DNA from 3 places in the Serratia ureilytica genome. Region 3 is predicted to be linked to each of the others. Evidence: predicted binding sites of a transcription regulator. Region 3 holds the regulator's gene; each other region holds the start of a gene.
The links. The regulator LexA, encoded in region 3, represses DNA repair genes until DNA is damaged. The targets are predictions, from matches to a motif close to TNCTGTATGTACATACAGNA.

Region 1 (5,507 bases), 2.4 Mb from region 3:
ACAGAACAACGTCGACGGACGTTTCCTGCCCGACCTGGCGGGCGAGATCGCCGCCTGGTGCCCCCCGGACAAGAAAATTCAATTCTACCGCTATAACCCGGCGGCGCTGCGCGCATTCTGGCTGCGTTATCGGCAGGACGCCACCTACAATCTGACCCGGCGCAACTGCTCCACCACGGTCATCGGCGCGCTCGACAGCGCGTTGGAAGGCGTGCTGGGCGATAAACATCTGTGGCGCCGCTTTCTGTTGCTGGTGCTCGATCCCAACCTGTGGATGCTGGCGGTACTGCGCAGCCGCGGCGAAAGCATGACCTGGACGCCGGGTTTGGTGCTGGACTACGCACGCATGTTGCAACAGGTCACCGAGCGTCAACACCAGCGCTGGTGGCTAAAATTGCGCGAGGTGTGGAATATCCTGCGTTTTGGCAAAAGCCAAACGCGCAGGCAAAGGTTTTAGTCTCGTCACCGGCGATGATAAAGTGTCGGGCACATTCACCCGCGCCGGCAGGAGTTAACCGTTAATGGCTTATTCGCAACGCATTGAAACCGCAATTTTTGATATGGACGGCTTGTTGATCGACTCGGAACCGCTGTGGCTGCAGGCTGAGTTGGATATCTTCGGCGCGCTGGGTTTGGATCTGTCCGACCGTCACAAGCTGCCGGACACGCTGGGGCTGCGCATCGATCTGGTGGTGAAGATGTGGTATCAGGCGATGCCGTGGCAAGGGGTTTCGCTTGATGAGGTGTCGGCGCGGATTATCGAGCGCGCCATCGAGCTGGTGCACGAGACGCGCCCGCTGCTGCCGGGCGTTCAGCAGGCGCTGGAGCTGTGTCGCAGCCAGGGGCTGAACATCGGTCTCGCCTCCGCCTCGCCGCTGCACATGCAACGGCAAGTGCTGAAGATGTTCGAGCTTGAGGATTACTTCGATCAGCTGGTTTCCGCCGAAGACCTGCCGTACAGCAAGCCGCACCCGGAGGTCTACCTGATCGCCGCCGAACGCCTGGGCAGCGATCCGCTGCGCTGCATCACGCTGGAAGACTCGTTTAACGGCATGATCGCCACCAAGGCCGCACGCATGCGCTCCATCGTGATCCCGGCAGCCGAATACCGTCACGATCCGCGCTGGGCGCTGGCGGACCACAAGCTGGACACCCTGGAACAGCTCACCCCCGCCCACTTTGCCTGACCTGCGGCGCCGGCCATCGGCGCCCTGGGTTTGCCGCTCTGCGTCATAAAAGGGATCCGCACCGCAAAATAAACGAAACACCGTTTCATTTTATTGAATTGGCATGACGTTTCCATTATGCTGTATGGCAGGGAAAGCGACGGCCCGCGGCGCGTTGTCACTGCCACGCAGCGCGGTTCAAGGCCGCCGCTTCCTCCCGCCACACGCTGAGCAACCGTCTTTTTTCTCACCGCCATACGCCCCCCATCGCCCGCTTTTTGTTCTCGCCCGTCAAAATCGATGCTTTGTTACCCATTGCCGTAACAAGCCGTTGTAAAACAGGGAAAAATAAACAATTGGTTACAGGGTAACTGCTTCCACTACTGGGAATTTTCCCATATACTGGATAAATTAACAGTTTACCAGTCGGAATCGCAACAGCATGACCGCGGAAGGACACCTTATATTCTCTGTCGCTTGCGCGATCTTCGCCAAGAAGGCGGAAGTGACGCCAGAGCTGGCTACCGGCGACTGGTGGCACATCATACCCGCCGCGCTGCTGACCTCACTGCTGCCGGACATCGATCACCCCAAGTCGGTGCTGGGCCAGCGTCTGCGCTGGATCGCCATTCCCATCGCCCGCGCCTTCGGCCACCGCGGTTTCACCCACAGCCTGCTGGCGATCGCCGGCGGCATGGTGCTGTTTCAGCTTGATGTGCCGCGCAGTTGGCCGATCCCGGCCGACGCGCTGCACGCCATGATCATCGGTTACTTCAGCCATCTGCTGGCCGACATGCTCACCCCCGCCGGTGTGCCGCTGCTGTGGCCGTGCCGCTGGCGTTTTCGCCTGCCGCTGCTCAACTCGCAAAAAGGCAATCAGTTGGAGCGCGTGCTGTGCCTCTGCCTGGTGGCGTTTGCCATCTGCTGGCAAGGTGATTTCACCCTCCCGGTGCAATCCTACGTAGAGCAAATCAGAAATATTAGACTCTGATCACAAAAAATCGCTCAACTCATCACCCATGCGTATATAAAATGAACAAAATCACACAAAAAGCTATATTAAATTCCATTTGGATATAAGTGAGCCCCTCGGCAAACTGTTACGATATTTACATCGCGACACACCTAATGGTGCGTAGTCGTTTTTATATAAGAAAGATTATTGGAGATATTGGGGATGAATCTTCCGCTCGTGATTAACGTGCTGGTGTTTGTCGCGCTCCTTTTGCTGCTGGCGCAAACCCGCCACAAGCAATGGAGCCTGGCGAAAAAAGTGCTGGTCGGCCTGGTGGTCGGCGTGGTGTTCGGTCTGGGGCTGCAGCTGGTGTACGGCGCCGACAACCCGGTACTGAAAGAATCCATCAGTTGGTTCAACATTGTCGGCAACGGCTATGTGCAACTGCTGCAAATGATCGTCATGCCGCTGGTCTTCGCCTCTATCCTGAGCGCGGTCGCCAAATTGCATAACGCCTCTTCGCTGGGCAAAATCAGCGTTCTGACTATCGGCACATTGCTGTTCACCACGCTGATCTCGGCGCTGGTGGGCGTGCTGGTCACCAACCTGTTCGGCCTGACCGCCGAAGGCCTGGTGCAGGGGGCGCAGGAAAGCGCGCGCCTGACGGCGATCCAGACCAACTACGTGGGTAAACTGGCCGATCTGACCGTGCCGCAGATGGTGCTGTCGTTCATCCCGAAAAACCCGTTCGCCGATCTGACCGGCGCCAGCCCGACCTCGATCATCAGCGTGGTGATTTTCGCCACCTTCCTCGGCGTGGCGGCGCTGCAGCTGCTGAAAGACGACAAGCCGAAAGGCGAGCGCGTGCTGGTGGCTATCGATACCCTGCAGGCCTGGGTGATGAAGCTGGTGCGTCTGGTCATGAAGCTGACGCCGTACGGCGTGCTGGCGCTGATGACCAAAGTGGTCGCCGGCTCCAACATTCACGACATCGTCAAGCTCGGCAGCTTCGTGGTGGCCTCCTATATCGGTCTGGCCATCATGTTCGTGGTACACGCCATCCTGCTGGCCTTCACCGGCGTGAACCCGCTGAAGTTCTTCCGCAAGGTGTGGCCGGTAATCACCTTCGCCTTCACCAGCCGCTCCAGCGCCGCCAGCATTCCATTGAACGTGGAAGCGCAGACTCGCCGCCTGGGCGTGCCGGAATCCATCGCCAGCTTCTCGGCGTCGTTCGGTGCCACCATCGGCCAGAACGGCTGTGCGGGCCTCTACCCGGCGATGCTGGCGGTGATGGTTGCGCCGACCGTCGGCATCAACCCGCTGGATCCGGTGTGGATCGCCACCCTGGTCGGCATCGTCACCCTCAGCTCCGCCGGTGTGGCGGGCGTGGGCGGCGGCGCCACCTTCGCCGCGCTGATCGTGCTGCCGGCGATGGGCCTGCCGGTGACGCTGGTCGCGCTGCTGATCTCGGTCGAACCGCTGATCGACATGGGCCGTACCGCGCTGAACGTCAACGGTTCCATGGCGGCGGGCACCATCACCAGCCAACTGATGAAGCAAACCGACAAAGCCGTGATGGACAGCGAAGACGAAGTCGAATTGGCTCACCGTTAACGCCTTCCGCGAACGAAAAAACCGGGGATGATCCCCGGTTTTTTTATGCCCTGCGTTCGGTCGTTACGGCCGCTCGCCGTTCGCCAGCCGCCGGTTGATATCAGCGATCACACCCGGCAATTGCGCCAGCGTATCTATCACATAGTGCGCGCCCGCCGCGTACAGCTTATCGGCGGCGGCCGTGCGACGGCGCTCGATCTCCCCTTGCGGCATTTGGCGATACTCCTGCCAGGTCGCGCCAAACTCGTTGCCGGACAGCGCCAGCCCAACGCTCCACATCCCGGCGTTCAGCCCTTCGGCAATGCCAGGCACCGCGTCATCCACCTTCACGCAATGCGCCACCGCATCGATGCCCAGCGCAATCACGTTTTGCAACGCCATCCACGGCCCCGGTCGCCCGCCGGCCGCGAGATCGTCGGTGGCGACCCAGTAATCCGGCGCGTAGCCGCGCTGCGCTGCGGCAGGCGCCAGCACCGCCATCACCGCGCGCGGATAACCGGAGCAGGAGCCGATTTTGATGCCCTGTTCACGCAGAGCGGCAATCACCTGCGGCACGCCCTCGATGGGATCGGCGAAGTCGACCACTTTGGCGATTTGCAGCGGCATAAACGCCTGATACAGCGCGTCGATGTCTTGATGGCTCATCGAGCGGCCCAGCTTCTGTCGCCAGCGCGCGTCGACCGCCGGCAGTTTGCCCAGCGCCTCGATGTGCTGCCATTTGCCGAGCCCCATCGGAATGCGCGCTTCCGCCAGGCTGATGTCGATATCGAAAGTGCGTTTGAACGCCTCGACGAAAATCTGCGTCGGCGCAAAGGAGCCGAAATCCACCGTGGTGCCGGCCCAGTCGAGGATCACTGCGTTGATCTGTTTCATGGTCAATCCTTATTGATTCCAGTACATCGCCTGCCCGACGGCCGCCAGCAAACGTTCGATATCCTGCGGATAAATTTCGCCGATGTTGCCGATGCGGAAGCAGTCGCTCTGCGACACTTTGCCGGGATAAATCACGAAGCCCTGCTGCTTCAGGCGCTGATAAAACTCGGCGAAGCGGTAAGTGTCGGCCTTCGGCGAATAGAACGCCGTGATGATCGGCGAATGCAGCGCATCGTCCAGCAGGGTCTCAAAGCCCAGTTCACGCATGCCCGCCACCAGCCGACGCTGATTGGCGTGATAGCGGTCGTGACGCGCGGCAATGCCGCCCTCTTGTTCCAGCTCTTTCAGCGCCTGTGCGAAGGCCAGCACGGTGTGAGTGGGCGACGTAAAGCGCCATTTGCCGGCCTGGTCTTCCATACAGCGCCACTGGGCATACAAATCCAGCGACAGCGAGCGCGAACGGCCGGCGCATTTCTCCAGTTCGCTGCGGCGGGCGATGACGAAAGCAAAGCCCGGCACGCCCTGAATGCATTTGTTGGCGGAGCTGATCAGAAAATCGATGCCCAGCGCGTCCACATCCAGCGGGATGCCGCCGAAGCTGCTCATCGCATCGACGATAAAGGTCTTGCCGTTGCGCGCCGCCAGACCGGCGACCTTCTGCAGCGGGTTGAGCATGCCGGTGGTCGTTTCACAGTGCACCATGGCGATATGGCTGATGCGCGCATCGCTTTTCAGCACCGCCTCCATCGCCGCCACGTCCGGTTCGTTCACCTCGCCGCAGTCGAACGCGTGGTGGTCGATATCCATCAGCCGCGCCATTTCGATCATCCGCGCCCCGTAGGCACCGTTGTTGACGATCAGCAGCTTGTCGTGCGGGCCGATGACCGTGCCCAGCACGC
Region 2 (5,507 bases), 2.3 Mb from region 3:
AGAATCAAACCGGCGGCCCAGTTGATCGGGAAGACGGCGATCAGGATCAGCAGCGGGATAAACACCGCCAGATACATCTGCGGCAGATAGCGCGAGTAATAGTCCTGCATATCCTCGATCTGCTCGACGATGATGCTAGCCCAGCTGCCCGCCGGTTTGCCCTGGATCCAGGCCGGCCCGAGCTGCTGCAGCTTATCCAGCACCTGCCGGCGCATGCGCTGGCGGATCACCTGCCCACACAGAAAACCGACCCGTTCCCGCAGCCAGCTCAGCAGCGCCCGCAGCGCGAACGCGATGGCCAGCCAGATAAACGAAGGGATCAGTTGCTCACGCGGGGTATGTTCGATGATCAGGGCGTGCAGCAGGCTGGCCAGCAGCCACGCCTGCGCCACGATCAGCAGGCCGCTGAACAACCCCAACAGCATGGAAAGGCGCAGCCAACGCTGCGCTAACGAACTCTGGGTTTTAAGCCAACGGGTTAACTGTTGCTGTCTGGTTTTTTTCATCAGATATGCGTCTGCGTCGCCGGCGCCCGTTTGTTACGGGCTGGGTTAACGTACTGTTAAATAATAGTGTTTGGCGCAATCGGCGACAAACAAGCGAGGCCTCATGTTACCTCGTGACCCGGCAGACTGAAAAGAATAAAGCGGGCAAATATGGCTATAACAGATGGGAGAGAGAGATTGCTGAGCCCAGAAACAAAAAAAGCGGCTCGAGAGCCGCTTTTTGCCGATGATGAAAACGTCTTAGCAGACTTCTGCGCCGGCGATGCCGTCCAGATAACGCTCTGCGTCCAGCGCCGCCATGCAGCCGGTGCCGGCGGAGGTGATCGCCTGACGGTAGATGTGATCCATCACGTCGCCCGCGGCGAAGACGCCGGGGATAGTGGTTTGGGTCGCATTGCCGTGAATGCCGGACTGCACCTTGATGTAGCCGTTTTCCAGCTCCAGCTGACCGCCGAAGATGCCGGTGTTCGGGCTGTGGCCGATGGCGATGAACACGCCGGCCAGTTCCAGCTCACGGGTTTCGTTCTCCGCTTTGGTGCTGCGGATACGCACGCCGGTCACGCCCATTTCATCGCCCAGCACTTCGTCCAGCGTATGGTCGGTGTGCAGCACGATGTTGCCGCTCTTCACTTTTTCCATCAGCCGGTCGATCAGGATTTTCTCCGAACGGAAGCTGTCGCGACGGTGGATCAGGTGAACCTCGGCGGCGATGTTTGACAGGTACAGCGCTTCTTCAACGGCGGTATTGCCGCCGCCGACCACCGCGACTTTCTGGTTGCGGTAGAAGAAACCGTCGCAGGTTGCGCAGGCGGAAACGCCTTTGCCCTTGAACGCGTCTTCGGAAGGCAGGCCAAGATAGCGGGCGGAGGCGCCGGTCGCGATGATCAGCGCGTCGCAGCTGTATTCACCGCTGTCGCCGAACAGGCGGAACGGACGCTGCTGCAGATCGACGCTGTTGATGTGGTCGAAGACGATTTCAGTCTGGAACTTCTCCGCGTGCTCGCGCATGCGCTCCATCAACGCCGGGCCGGTCAGGCCTTCGGCGTCGCCGGGCCAGTTTTCCACTTCGGTGGTGGTGGTCAGCTGGCCGCCTTGTTCCAGACCGGTGATCAGCACCGGGTTCAGGTTGGCGCGCGCCGCGTAGACGGCGGCGGTGTAACCGGCCGGGCCGGAACCCAGAATCAGTAATTTGCTATGTTTAGCCGTGCCCATGAATAACCTCTTTATTCCACAATGGCGGACAATGAAGCCGATTGTAGGGAAAATGGCGCAGTAAAAAAAGCGCCGGGCGACGTTGTTAACGATTTGTATGATAGTTGTCGCCTATTAATGCATCCGTTGTCGGTAAATCGGTCGTCGAACGCAGAAATTTAACTTATCAAAGCCGCATTCGGCCAGCGAATCGCCAACCGTGCAAAAACGGCGCACTCTGCGGCTTCCGCCGCTCCCGACCGGGGTTTATCAGCCAGCGATTCATAATCAAAAATGGGATGCAGACTTTTCATGACGGTACGTTGTTCTGATTTTGCTTCTTTTACTTTGACAATCCGCTGCGCATTTGCGAAAACATCATAGGAAGAAGAAATTATCCCCGTAACACCAGCAAATCGTACGTATTTGCGCCGCAAGGCGACGATACGCAGCGGGAGTGCGGAGCAGGGCGCGCAAGCGTTTGCTGATTTTTTCTCGACCGAAACATCGTTGCCGGCGCTGCGCGGAGTTGGACAGACAGGCTGCGCGGCGTGGAATGATGGTAGTGAAGAAGCACATGACAGGCATCGGGTCTTCGCTTGGAACGAACCCTTACACATTGACGTTGGCTAGGGTGTGGCAAGTGCACGGAAGAAAATAAGAGAGACAATAATAATGGCAGACAACAAGAAACGCCCGGGTAAAGATCTTGACCGTATCGACCGCAACATCCTGAATGAGCTGCAGAAGGATGGGCGTATTTCGAACGTCGAGCTTTCGAAGCGCGTGGGGTTATCCCCGACACCATGTTTGGAACGCGTGCGCCGTCTCGAGCGCCAGGGTTTCATTCATGGCTATACCGCATTGCTGAACCCGCATTATCTGGATGCGTCCCTGCTGGTTTTCGTGGAGATCACGTTGAACCGCGGCGCGCCGGATGTGTTTGAGCAATTCAACTCGGCAGTGCAGAAGCTTGAAGAGATTCAGGAGTGTCATCTGGTTTCCGGCGATTTCGACTACCTGTTGAAAACCCGTGTACCGGACATGTCGGCTTACCGCAAATTGCTGGGCGAAACCTTGCTGCGTTTGCCGGGGGTTAACGACACCCGTACCTACGTAGTGATGGAAGAAGTGAAACAGAGTAACCGTCTGGTTATCAAAACACGGTAAGGTGCAGGTGCAAAACCTGATTAAATTGGTTACACTCCTGTTTATTCATACAGTTTCGGCGCCGGGGCAGTTTCTCGGCGCTGTTGCTATGTCAGCTAACAGGAACCTGGAGAGCCTTTCTTGAGCCAGGAATATACAGAAGATAAAGAAGTTACCCTGAAAAGACTCAGCAGTGGCCGGCGTTTGCTGGAAGCTGTGCTTATCGTGGTAGCGATTTTTGCCGTTTACCTCATGGCTGCGCTGGTCAGTTTCAACCCGTCTGACCCAAGCTGGTCGCAGACCGCGTGGCATGAGCCGATTCACAATCTGGGCGGCGGTGTCGGGGCCTGGTTGGCCGATACGCTGTTCTTCACCTTCGGGGTGCTCGCCTACGCGATACCGCCGATCATGCTGGTCCTGTGCTGGGCGGCTTATCGCCAACGCAGCAACAGAGACTACATCGACTATTTCGCGCTTTCCCTGCGCCTGATCGGCACCCTGGCGTTAGTGCTCACCTCCTGTGGGTTGGCGGCGCTGAACGTTGACGATCTCTATTACTTCGCCTCCGGCGGCGTGATCGGCAGCCTGCTGAGCAACGCCATGTTGCCGTGGTTCAACGGCATCGGCGCTACGCTGGCACTGCTGTGCGTATGGGCGGCGGGGTTGACGCTGTTTACCGGCTGGTCCTGGCTGGTGATCGCCGAGAAGATCGGCGGGGCGGTGTTGGGCGTTGCGACGGTGATGACCAATCGCTCACGCCGCGAAGAGCGCTATTTCGAAGATGACGAGCGTTACGTTGACGACGAGCCTGAGCAGGCAGGGAAGGGTGCCGCCGCAGCGGTTGCCGCGACCGCCGTCGGAGCCGCGGCCGCCGATGACGACGTGCTGTTCTCCGCGCCTTCGGTTACCGAAAGCGCCAAAGCGGCGGCGGAAGACGCCGCCGATCCGTTGCTCAGCGGCCTGCGCGCCGACGATGGTGAGCTTGAAGCAGTAGCCGCACCCAGCGCGCCGGTGGCTTCGCCTGCACCGACGGTGAAGGCAGAGATCCACGAGCCCGTTGCTGCGCCGATCGCCGCTCAGGCGCCGTCGGTAACGGTGGCGCCGGCCGCGCCGGCCTCGGTCAATCAGCACCCGGTAAGTGCGCCGGCGCAAGACGCTACGCCGCCGCTGTATTCCTTCGAGATCCCGGAAGAAACGCCTGCGCCTAAGGCGACGCGTCCTGTCGATCCTTATCAGGATGACGATGAGCCGCGCCTTGGCAACTGGCAAGAGCCGGCCGCGCCGCAGCCGCCGGCGCGTTCTCCCTTTGATTTTACCGCCGCACAGCGTGACAGCGTTGACATCGGCAGTTCGAGCGGTTTCAGCGCCACCGGCGCCAAACCGCAGCCGGATACGGCGGCAGCCGCTGCTGCGGGCGTTGCGGCGGCGACCTTTATGCCGGCCTTCACGGCGACCAGCGACGGCAATCCGCAGGTTAAGCAGGGCATCGGTCCTGAGCTGCCGCGGCCGAACCCGGTGCGCATCCCGACCCGTCGCGAGCTGGCTTCCTACGGTATCAAGCTGCCTTCGCAGCGTGCGGCCGAACAGGAACAGCGCCAGACAGAGGCGGAGCCTCAACAGCTGACGGCGGCGAACCCGCAGGAAGAAGAGGCGTTGCAAGAAGCCGCGCTGCGCCAGGCGTTCGCCGAGCAGCAAAGCCAGCGCTACGGCGAAAGCTACGCGCCGGAGCAGGATGATGAACAGGCTCAGCAGGAGGCTGAGCTTAGCATAGCGTTCGCCGAACAACAGAGCCAGCGTTACGGCGAAGACCAGCAGGACGACGAAGCGGCGCGGCAAGAGGCTGCGCTGCGTCAGGCATTCGCCGAGCAGCAGCAGGCGCGTTATGGCCAGCAAGAGCCTGCTCCGCAGGCGCCGGCCGCCAGCCCGGTCGATACCCGCAATGCTTTCAGCTTCTCGCCAATGGCGGATCTGGTGGACGATGGCCCGAGCGAGCCGATGTTCACGCTGTCGCCGCAGCTTGAAGAGCGCATTGAACTGGAAAGCGAGCAAGAGGACGACGTGCCGTTCGGCCAGTTTGAGCCTGCGGCGCCGGCTGCTCAACCTCAGCAATCGCACCCGCAGCCTCAACAATACCAGCAGCCGTCGCAGCAGCAATATCAGCATCAGCAGCCGCAGGTGCAGCAGCCTCAGCAACCTCAGGCCGAGCAGCATCCGGCGATGGACAGCTTGATTCACCCGTTCCTGATGCGCAACGATCAGCCGCTGCAGAAACCGACCACGCCTCTGCCGACGCTGGATCTGCTGACCGAAGCGCCGAAAGAAGTGGAGCCGGTCGATTCCTTCGCGCTGGAACAGAAAGCGCGCCTGGTGGAGGCCAGCCTGGCCGATTATCGCGTGAAAGCCGACGTGGTGGACATCCTGCCGGGGCCGGTCATCACCCGCTTCGAGCTGGATCTGGCGCCGGGCGTTAAAGCGGCGCGCATTTCCAACCTGTCGCGCGATCTGGCGCGCTCGCTGTCGACTTCGGCGGTGCGCGTGGTGGAAGTGATCCCCGGTAAGCCTTATGTCGGTCTGGAGCTGCCGAACGCCAAGCGGCAAACGGTATACCTGCGCGAGGTGCTGGATTGCCCGGCCTTCCGCGACAACCCGTCGCCGCTGTCC
Region 3 (5,507 bases):
TTTCTCTTCTTGCGCATCGGTTTGCGGCAGAGCGTTGGTCTCTTCCGGCATGTTGACGCTTTCGATAGTCAGCTTGATTTCCGGCGTGATCAGATCGCTCAGCATGTTGTACACCTCGAGGGTGTGCTCGCGGATCGCATCGCCGCTGTCGTTGATGTAGCCTTCTTCGCGCAGCGTCGCCACCAGGGTGGAGAACACCGCCTTGTCGAAGAATTCCGGCGCGTTGATGCCGTGCAGCACCGACAGACGCTGCGCCATGATGCGGCTCTCTTTCTCCAGCGCGCCGCGGTTGATGCTCGGGTTGGCGCTGAGGATCGACATAGTGATGGCGTAGCGTTGCAGGGTTTCGCGCACCCCGGCGGCCAGCAGCTGCAGCGGGCGAATGCGCGCCGGGTTCAGCACCAGCTCGTCGCCTTTGTCGCAGATCAGCTGTTGGCGGATCAGCTCGTCGATCATCGGCCGCAGCACGTCCGGCAGCTGCTCCTTGTCGTTATGCAGGAACAGCTCGGCTTTCAGCATCGGGTAAATCATGCCAATCTGGCGCAGCAGTTCGGCGCGCGATACCCGGCGATGATGCATGACGATGCTGGCGATCAGCGACGGCAACACCAGCAGGTGGTGGATGTTGTTGCGGTAATAGGTCATCAGCACCGCCTGCTCGCGCGGCAGAATGATGATGTCGCCGATGTTGTCCTTTTCCACCTCGAACTTGTTCATGTTCAGCGCGTGATCCAGCAGCTCGTCCGGCGTCTGCGTCGGTACGGTGACGTCATGCGCGTAAGGCGCGTTGCGCATCAGCTGCAGGTAGCACTCGAGCTGCTCGAGCAATTGTTCGCGGGTCAGCGAACGCTGGCGCGAGGCCAGCAGCGCGGTGGAACACAGGTTCATGGCGTTGGCCGCGGCGGCATTGTTAATGCGCACCATGATCTGGCCGGCGAGATCGTTGACCGTCGGCGTCAACCAGCTTGGGCGCTGAGCTTCGATCGGATCGATCGACTCGCGCCACTGCGGCACGTGCTGGTTGAGGTAAGCGGTCAACGGCAGCGGTTCGCCGAAGTTGACGTAACCCTGGCCCAGATTGCGCAGTTTGCGCAGGCCGCGCAGCATCTGCAACAGGCTCTCTTTTTCCTTGGTGGCGCCGCGCAGCTCTTTGGCGTAGGTGCCCACTTCCATCACATGCTCGTAGCCGATGTAGATCGGCACCAGCGTGATCGGACGGGCGCCGCCGCGCAGCATCGCCTGGATGGTCATCGACAGGGTGCCGGTTTTCGGTTCCAGCAGACGCCCGGTGCGGGAGCGGCCGCCTTCCACGAAGTATTCCACCGAGTAACCGCGGGTGAACAGCTCGCCGAGGTATTCGCGGAACACCGTCGAGTAAAGCTTGTTGCCCTTGAAGGTGCGGCGGATGAAGAACGCGCCCAGGCGACGGAAGATCGGGCCGGCCGGCCAGAAGTTGAGGTTGATGCCCGCGGCGATGTGCGGCGGCACCAGGCCCTGGTGATACAGCACGTAGGACAGCAGCAGATAGTCCATGTGGCTGCGGTGGCAGGGCACGTAGACGATCTCGTGGCCGTCCTGCGCCAGCTGGCGCACGCGCTCGGCGTTGGTGACGTTGATGCCCTGATACAGCCGGTTCCAGGTCCAGCTCAGCACGCGATCGGACAGACGCACGGTTTCGTAGGAGAAGTCGGCGGCGATCTCTTCCATCAACGCGATGGCGTTCTGCTGGGCCTTCTCGTGAGAGATCTTTTTGCTGCGCGCTTCGTCCTCGACCGCTTTTTCGATCGCTTTGGACGCCAACAGCTTGTTGAACAGATCCTGACGGGCCGGCAGGCTTGGGCCTACAGCGGCCAGGCGCTGACGCGAGAAGTGCATGCGCGCCACGCGCGCCAGTTTCTGCGCGATGGTTTTATCCGTGCCGTGTTCGGTGGCCATGCGGCGCAGCGAAACGGTGTTGGAGAAGCGCACGAAGCTGTCGCGGCCGAGCCACAGCACGGCGAAGAATTTTTGCACGCCGTTCAACAGACGCAGGTGCGGCGTGCCGTGGCCTTCGCGGCCCGGCGAGCGGCCGAACATGACCGAAACCGGCAGCATTTGAATGTCGAGATCCGGATTGCTGCGATGCAGATCCAGGTAGTCGTGGAACAGCTTTACCGACTCTTCTTTCGGGGTGTAGTAGCGGAACACGCGCGGGCCGTCGTGAATGAACACGTAGCTCGGCAGCACGGTGCCGTCGATCTCCAGCGCGTTGAGCGGATCGGGCAGATCCTGCGCCAGGCACTGGGTGCGCAGCGTCAGCAAATCCGCCTTGGAATTGTAAGGTAAAACATACAAAATCGGCCGTGAGGGATCCAACCCTAGCTCGGTAACCGGATCTGAAGGGATGACCTTACTTCTTACCAACAATTTAAGTGGTAAATTCAATATTTTATAATAAATTTTACGCCAACCTGACATAACAACGTGAAGCCTCTTGTTAGCAATGCGCCGCAAGCATACCAGAAACCGGGTAGCAGATCTGTGGTGTTCGAAAACCGAGAGCCGTCAGCGCGGACTGTTCTAGACTCTTTTTATTATGACCGACCTCTGAGAAAGGCACGAAAACATGGCAAACCAAGCAACCGGATTGACCCGCATCATCAAGGCCGCCGGCTATTCTTATAAAGGGCTTTCCGCCGCCTGGCAACACGAGGCGGCGTTCCGCCAGGAACTGGTGGTGACCCTCCTGGCTATCATACTGGCTGTCTGGCTGGACGTGGGTGCGATAGCGCGCATTTTATTGATCGGATCGGTGGCGCTGGTGATGATCGTCGAGATCCTGAACAGCGCGATCGAAGCGGTGGTGGATCGCATCGGCAGCGAACACCATGAGCTGTCCGGGCGGGCCAAGGACATGGGATCGGCGGCGGTGTCGCTGGCGATCGTACTCGCGCTGTTCGTTTGGGGCACGGTCTTGTGGCAGCATTTTGGCTGACGCAAAGCGCCTACTGACTGATTTTTATTTATTCTTCGGTTCCCAATCCGCGCTTACCTGTATATACTCACAGCAAGACTGTATAAACAAACAGGGGGCGGAATGAAAGCACTAACTACCAGACAGCAAGAGGTCTACGATCTGATTCGCGATCATATTTCGCAAACGGGCATGCCGCCGACGCGTGCCGAGATCGCGATGCGTCTGGGGTTCCGTTCGCCTAACGCCGCCGAAGAGCACCTGAAGGCGCTGGCACGCAAAGGCGTGATCGAAATCGTCTCCGGCGCGTCGCGCGGTATCCGCCTGCTGATGGAAGAAGAAGAAGGGCTGCCGCTGATCGGCCGCGTCGCCGCCGGCGAGCCGCTGCTGGCGCAGCAGCACATCGAAGGGCACTACCAGGTGGATCCATCCCTGTTCAAACCGAGCGCCGATTTCCTGTTGCGGGTGAACGGCATGTCGATGCGCGACATCGGCATTCTGGACGGCGATCTGCTGGCGGTGCACAAAACGCAAGACGTGCGCAACGGCCAGGTCGTGGTCGCGCGCATCGAAGACGAAGTGACGGTCAAACGCTTGAAAAAGCACGGCAACGTGGTTGAACTGCTGCCGGAGAACAACGAATTCCAACCGATCGTGGTCGATCTGCGCCAGCAGAATTTCACGATCGAAGGGCTGGCGGTCGGCGTGATCCGCAACGGCGACTGGATTTAATCGCCGCGCCATCACCGCCGCTCCCTGTATCAATCGCCCCTGTTTTGGGGCGTTTTTGTTTCTGACTTCGCCCTTCGTCACTCTGTCACAGGAACATCCCATCATGCGCCTGATTTCCGCCTTCACCAGCGACACCGATAAAGCCCTGTGGCGCCTCGCCCTGCCGATGATTTTCTCCAATATCACCGTGCCGCTGCTCGGGCTGGTGGACACCGCGGTGATCGGCCACCTCGACAGCCCGATCTATTTGGGAGGCGTGGCGATCGGCGCGGTGGCGACCAGCTTCCTGTTCATGCTGCTGCTGTTCCTGCGCATGAGCACCACCGGCCTCGCGGCGCAGGCGCTGGGAGCGAAGAACCCGCAGGCGCTGGCGCGCGCCTTTATGCAACCGCTGCTGCTGGCGCTGTTGGCCGGGGGGGCGATCGTCCTGTTGCGCTACCCGCTGATCGAACTGGCGCTGCGGATCGTCGGCGGCGATGGCGAGGTGCTGGAGCAGGCGCGGCGTTTTCTTGAGATCCGCTGGTTGAGCGCGCCGGCGGCGCTGGCCAACCTGGTGCTGCTGGGCTGGCTGCTCGGCGTGCAGTACGTGCGTGCGCCGGTGATCCTGCTGATCGTCGGCAACCTGCTGAACATCGTGCTGGATATTTGGCTGGTGATGGGCCTGGGTTGGAACGTGCGAGGGGCGGCGGCGGCCACCGCCATCGCCGAATATGCCACGCTATTGCTCGGCCTGTGGCTGGCGTGGCGGGTGATGCGTCTGCGCGGTATTACCCTGGCGATGTTGCGTCAGGCCTGGCGTGGCGATCTGCGTCGCCTGCTGGCGCTCAATCGCGACATCATGCTGCGTTCATTGTTGCTGCAGCTGTGCTTTGCGTCGCTGACCATTTTCGGCGCTCGCCTGGGGAGCGATGTGGTGGCGGTTAACGCGGTGTTGATGAACCTGCTGACGTTTACCGCCTATGCGCTCGACGGCTTCGCTTATGCGGTGGAGGCCCATTCCGGCCACGCCTACGGCGCTCGGGACGGCAGCCAACTGCGTAAGGTGTGGCACGCGGCCTGCAGGCAGGCGGGGCTGGTCGCGTTGGCCTTCGGCCTGGCGTATGCCGTTACCGGCCAGCAGATCGTGGCGGCGTTGACCTCTCTACCGGAGCTGCGCGCGTTGGCCGCCCACTATTTACCGTGGCAGGTCATTTTGCCGCTGGTCGGGGTGTGGTGCTATTTGCTGGATGGCATGTTTATCGGCGCCACGCGCGGCGCTGAGATGCGTAACAGCATGGCGGTGGCCGCGGCAGGGTACGGTCTGACGCTGTTCAGCGTGCCGTTGCTTGGCAACCACGGGCTTTGGCTGGCGCTGGCGGTGTTTCTGACGTTGCGTGGCGTGGCATTGGGCTGGATTTGGCACCGTCACCAGGTGCGCGGCAGCTGGTTTACTGCACATTAAACCGGACGTTTTGTTGGGTTAATGGTTAGTTTTTCTTATGATTTTGGTCATGTTTGCTTACATGTTTTCAGCCTTGGTTTGTTCGCGTTAGTTCGTTGTTTGTTAGCGTTTTTTGTTTTTATTTTGTTTGTTAATGGTTTTTTATTCTGTGTTTTGGCTTTTTTATTTCCATGTTTAACTAGAATGAATCATGTGGCTGGTAAATGAAGGGGAGCGGTGCTTCTTAAGGTGAAGGAAGCATCGGCCAGAAAAATTTCTGGTTAACCCCGACCGGCAACAGGGATCACTGATTCACCACAGGTTAACGGAGAGACTATGAATAAAGATCAAGCCGACGGTAACTGGAAGCAGCTGAAAGGCAAAGTGAAAGAGAAATGGGGC

Region 1: the regulator LexA is predicted to act here: its motif matches at 1,567-1,586, upstream of J0X03_RS13265 (metal-dependent hydrolase).
Region 2: the regulator LexA is predicted to act here: its motif matches at 2,903-2,922, upstream of J0X03_RS15310 (DNA translocase FtsK 4TM domain-containing protein).

The regions. Positions count from the first base shown of each region.
Region 1 covers NZ_CP071320.1:2,849,097-2,854,603, forward strand. The annotation lists gene J0X03_RS13255 (HdeD family acid-resistance protein) at 1-457, shown strand, start outside; gene hxpB (hexitol phosphatase HxpB) at 522-1,187, shown strand; gene J0X03_RS13265 (metal-dependent hydrolase) at 1,609-2,157, shown strand; gene J0X03_RS13270 (L-cystine transporter) at 2,344-3,735, shown strand; gene phnX (phosphonoacetaldehyde hydrolase) at 3,799-4,608, opposite strand; gene phnW (2-aminoethylphosphonate--pyruvate transaminase) at 4,618-5,507, opposite strand, start outside.
Region 2 covers NZ_CP071320.1:3,261,846-3,267,352, reverse strand. The annotation lists gene cydD (heme ABC transporter permease/ATP-binding protein CydD) at 1-506, opposite strand, end outside; gene trxB (thioredoxin-disulfide reductase) at 747-1,718, opposite strand; gene J0X03_RS15320 (hypothetical protein) at 1,877-2,317, opposite strand; gene lrp (leucine-responsive transcriptional regulator Lrp) at 2,373-2,867, shown strand; gene J0X03_RS15310 (DNA translocase FtsK 4TM domain-containing protein) at 2,988-5,507, shown strand, end outside.
Region 3 covers NZ_CP071320.1:418,282-423,788, forward strand. The annotation lists gene plsB (glycerol-3-phosphate 1-O-acyltransferase PlsB) at 1-2,457, opposite strand, end outside; gene J0X03_RS01975 (diacylglycerol kinase) at 2,606-2,974, shown strand; gene lexA (transcriptional repressor LexA) at 3,077-3,685, shown strand; gene dinF (MATE family efflux transporter DinF) at 3,789-5,126, shown strand; gene J0X03_RS01990 (CsbD family protein) at 5,442-5,507, shown strand, end outside.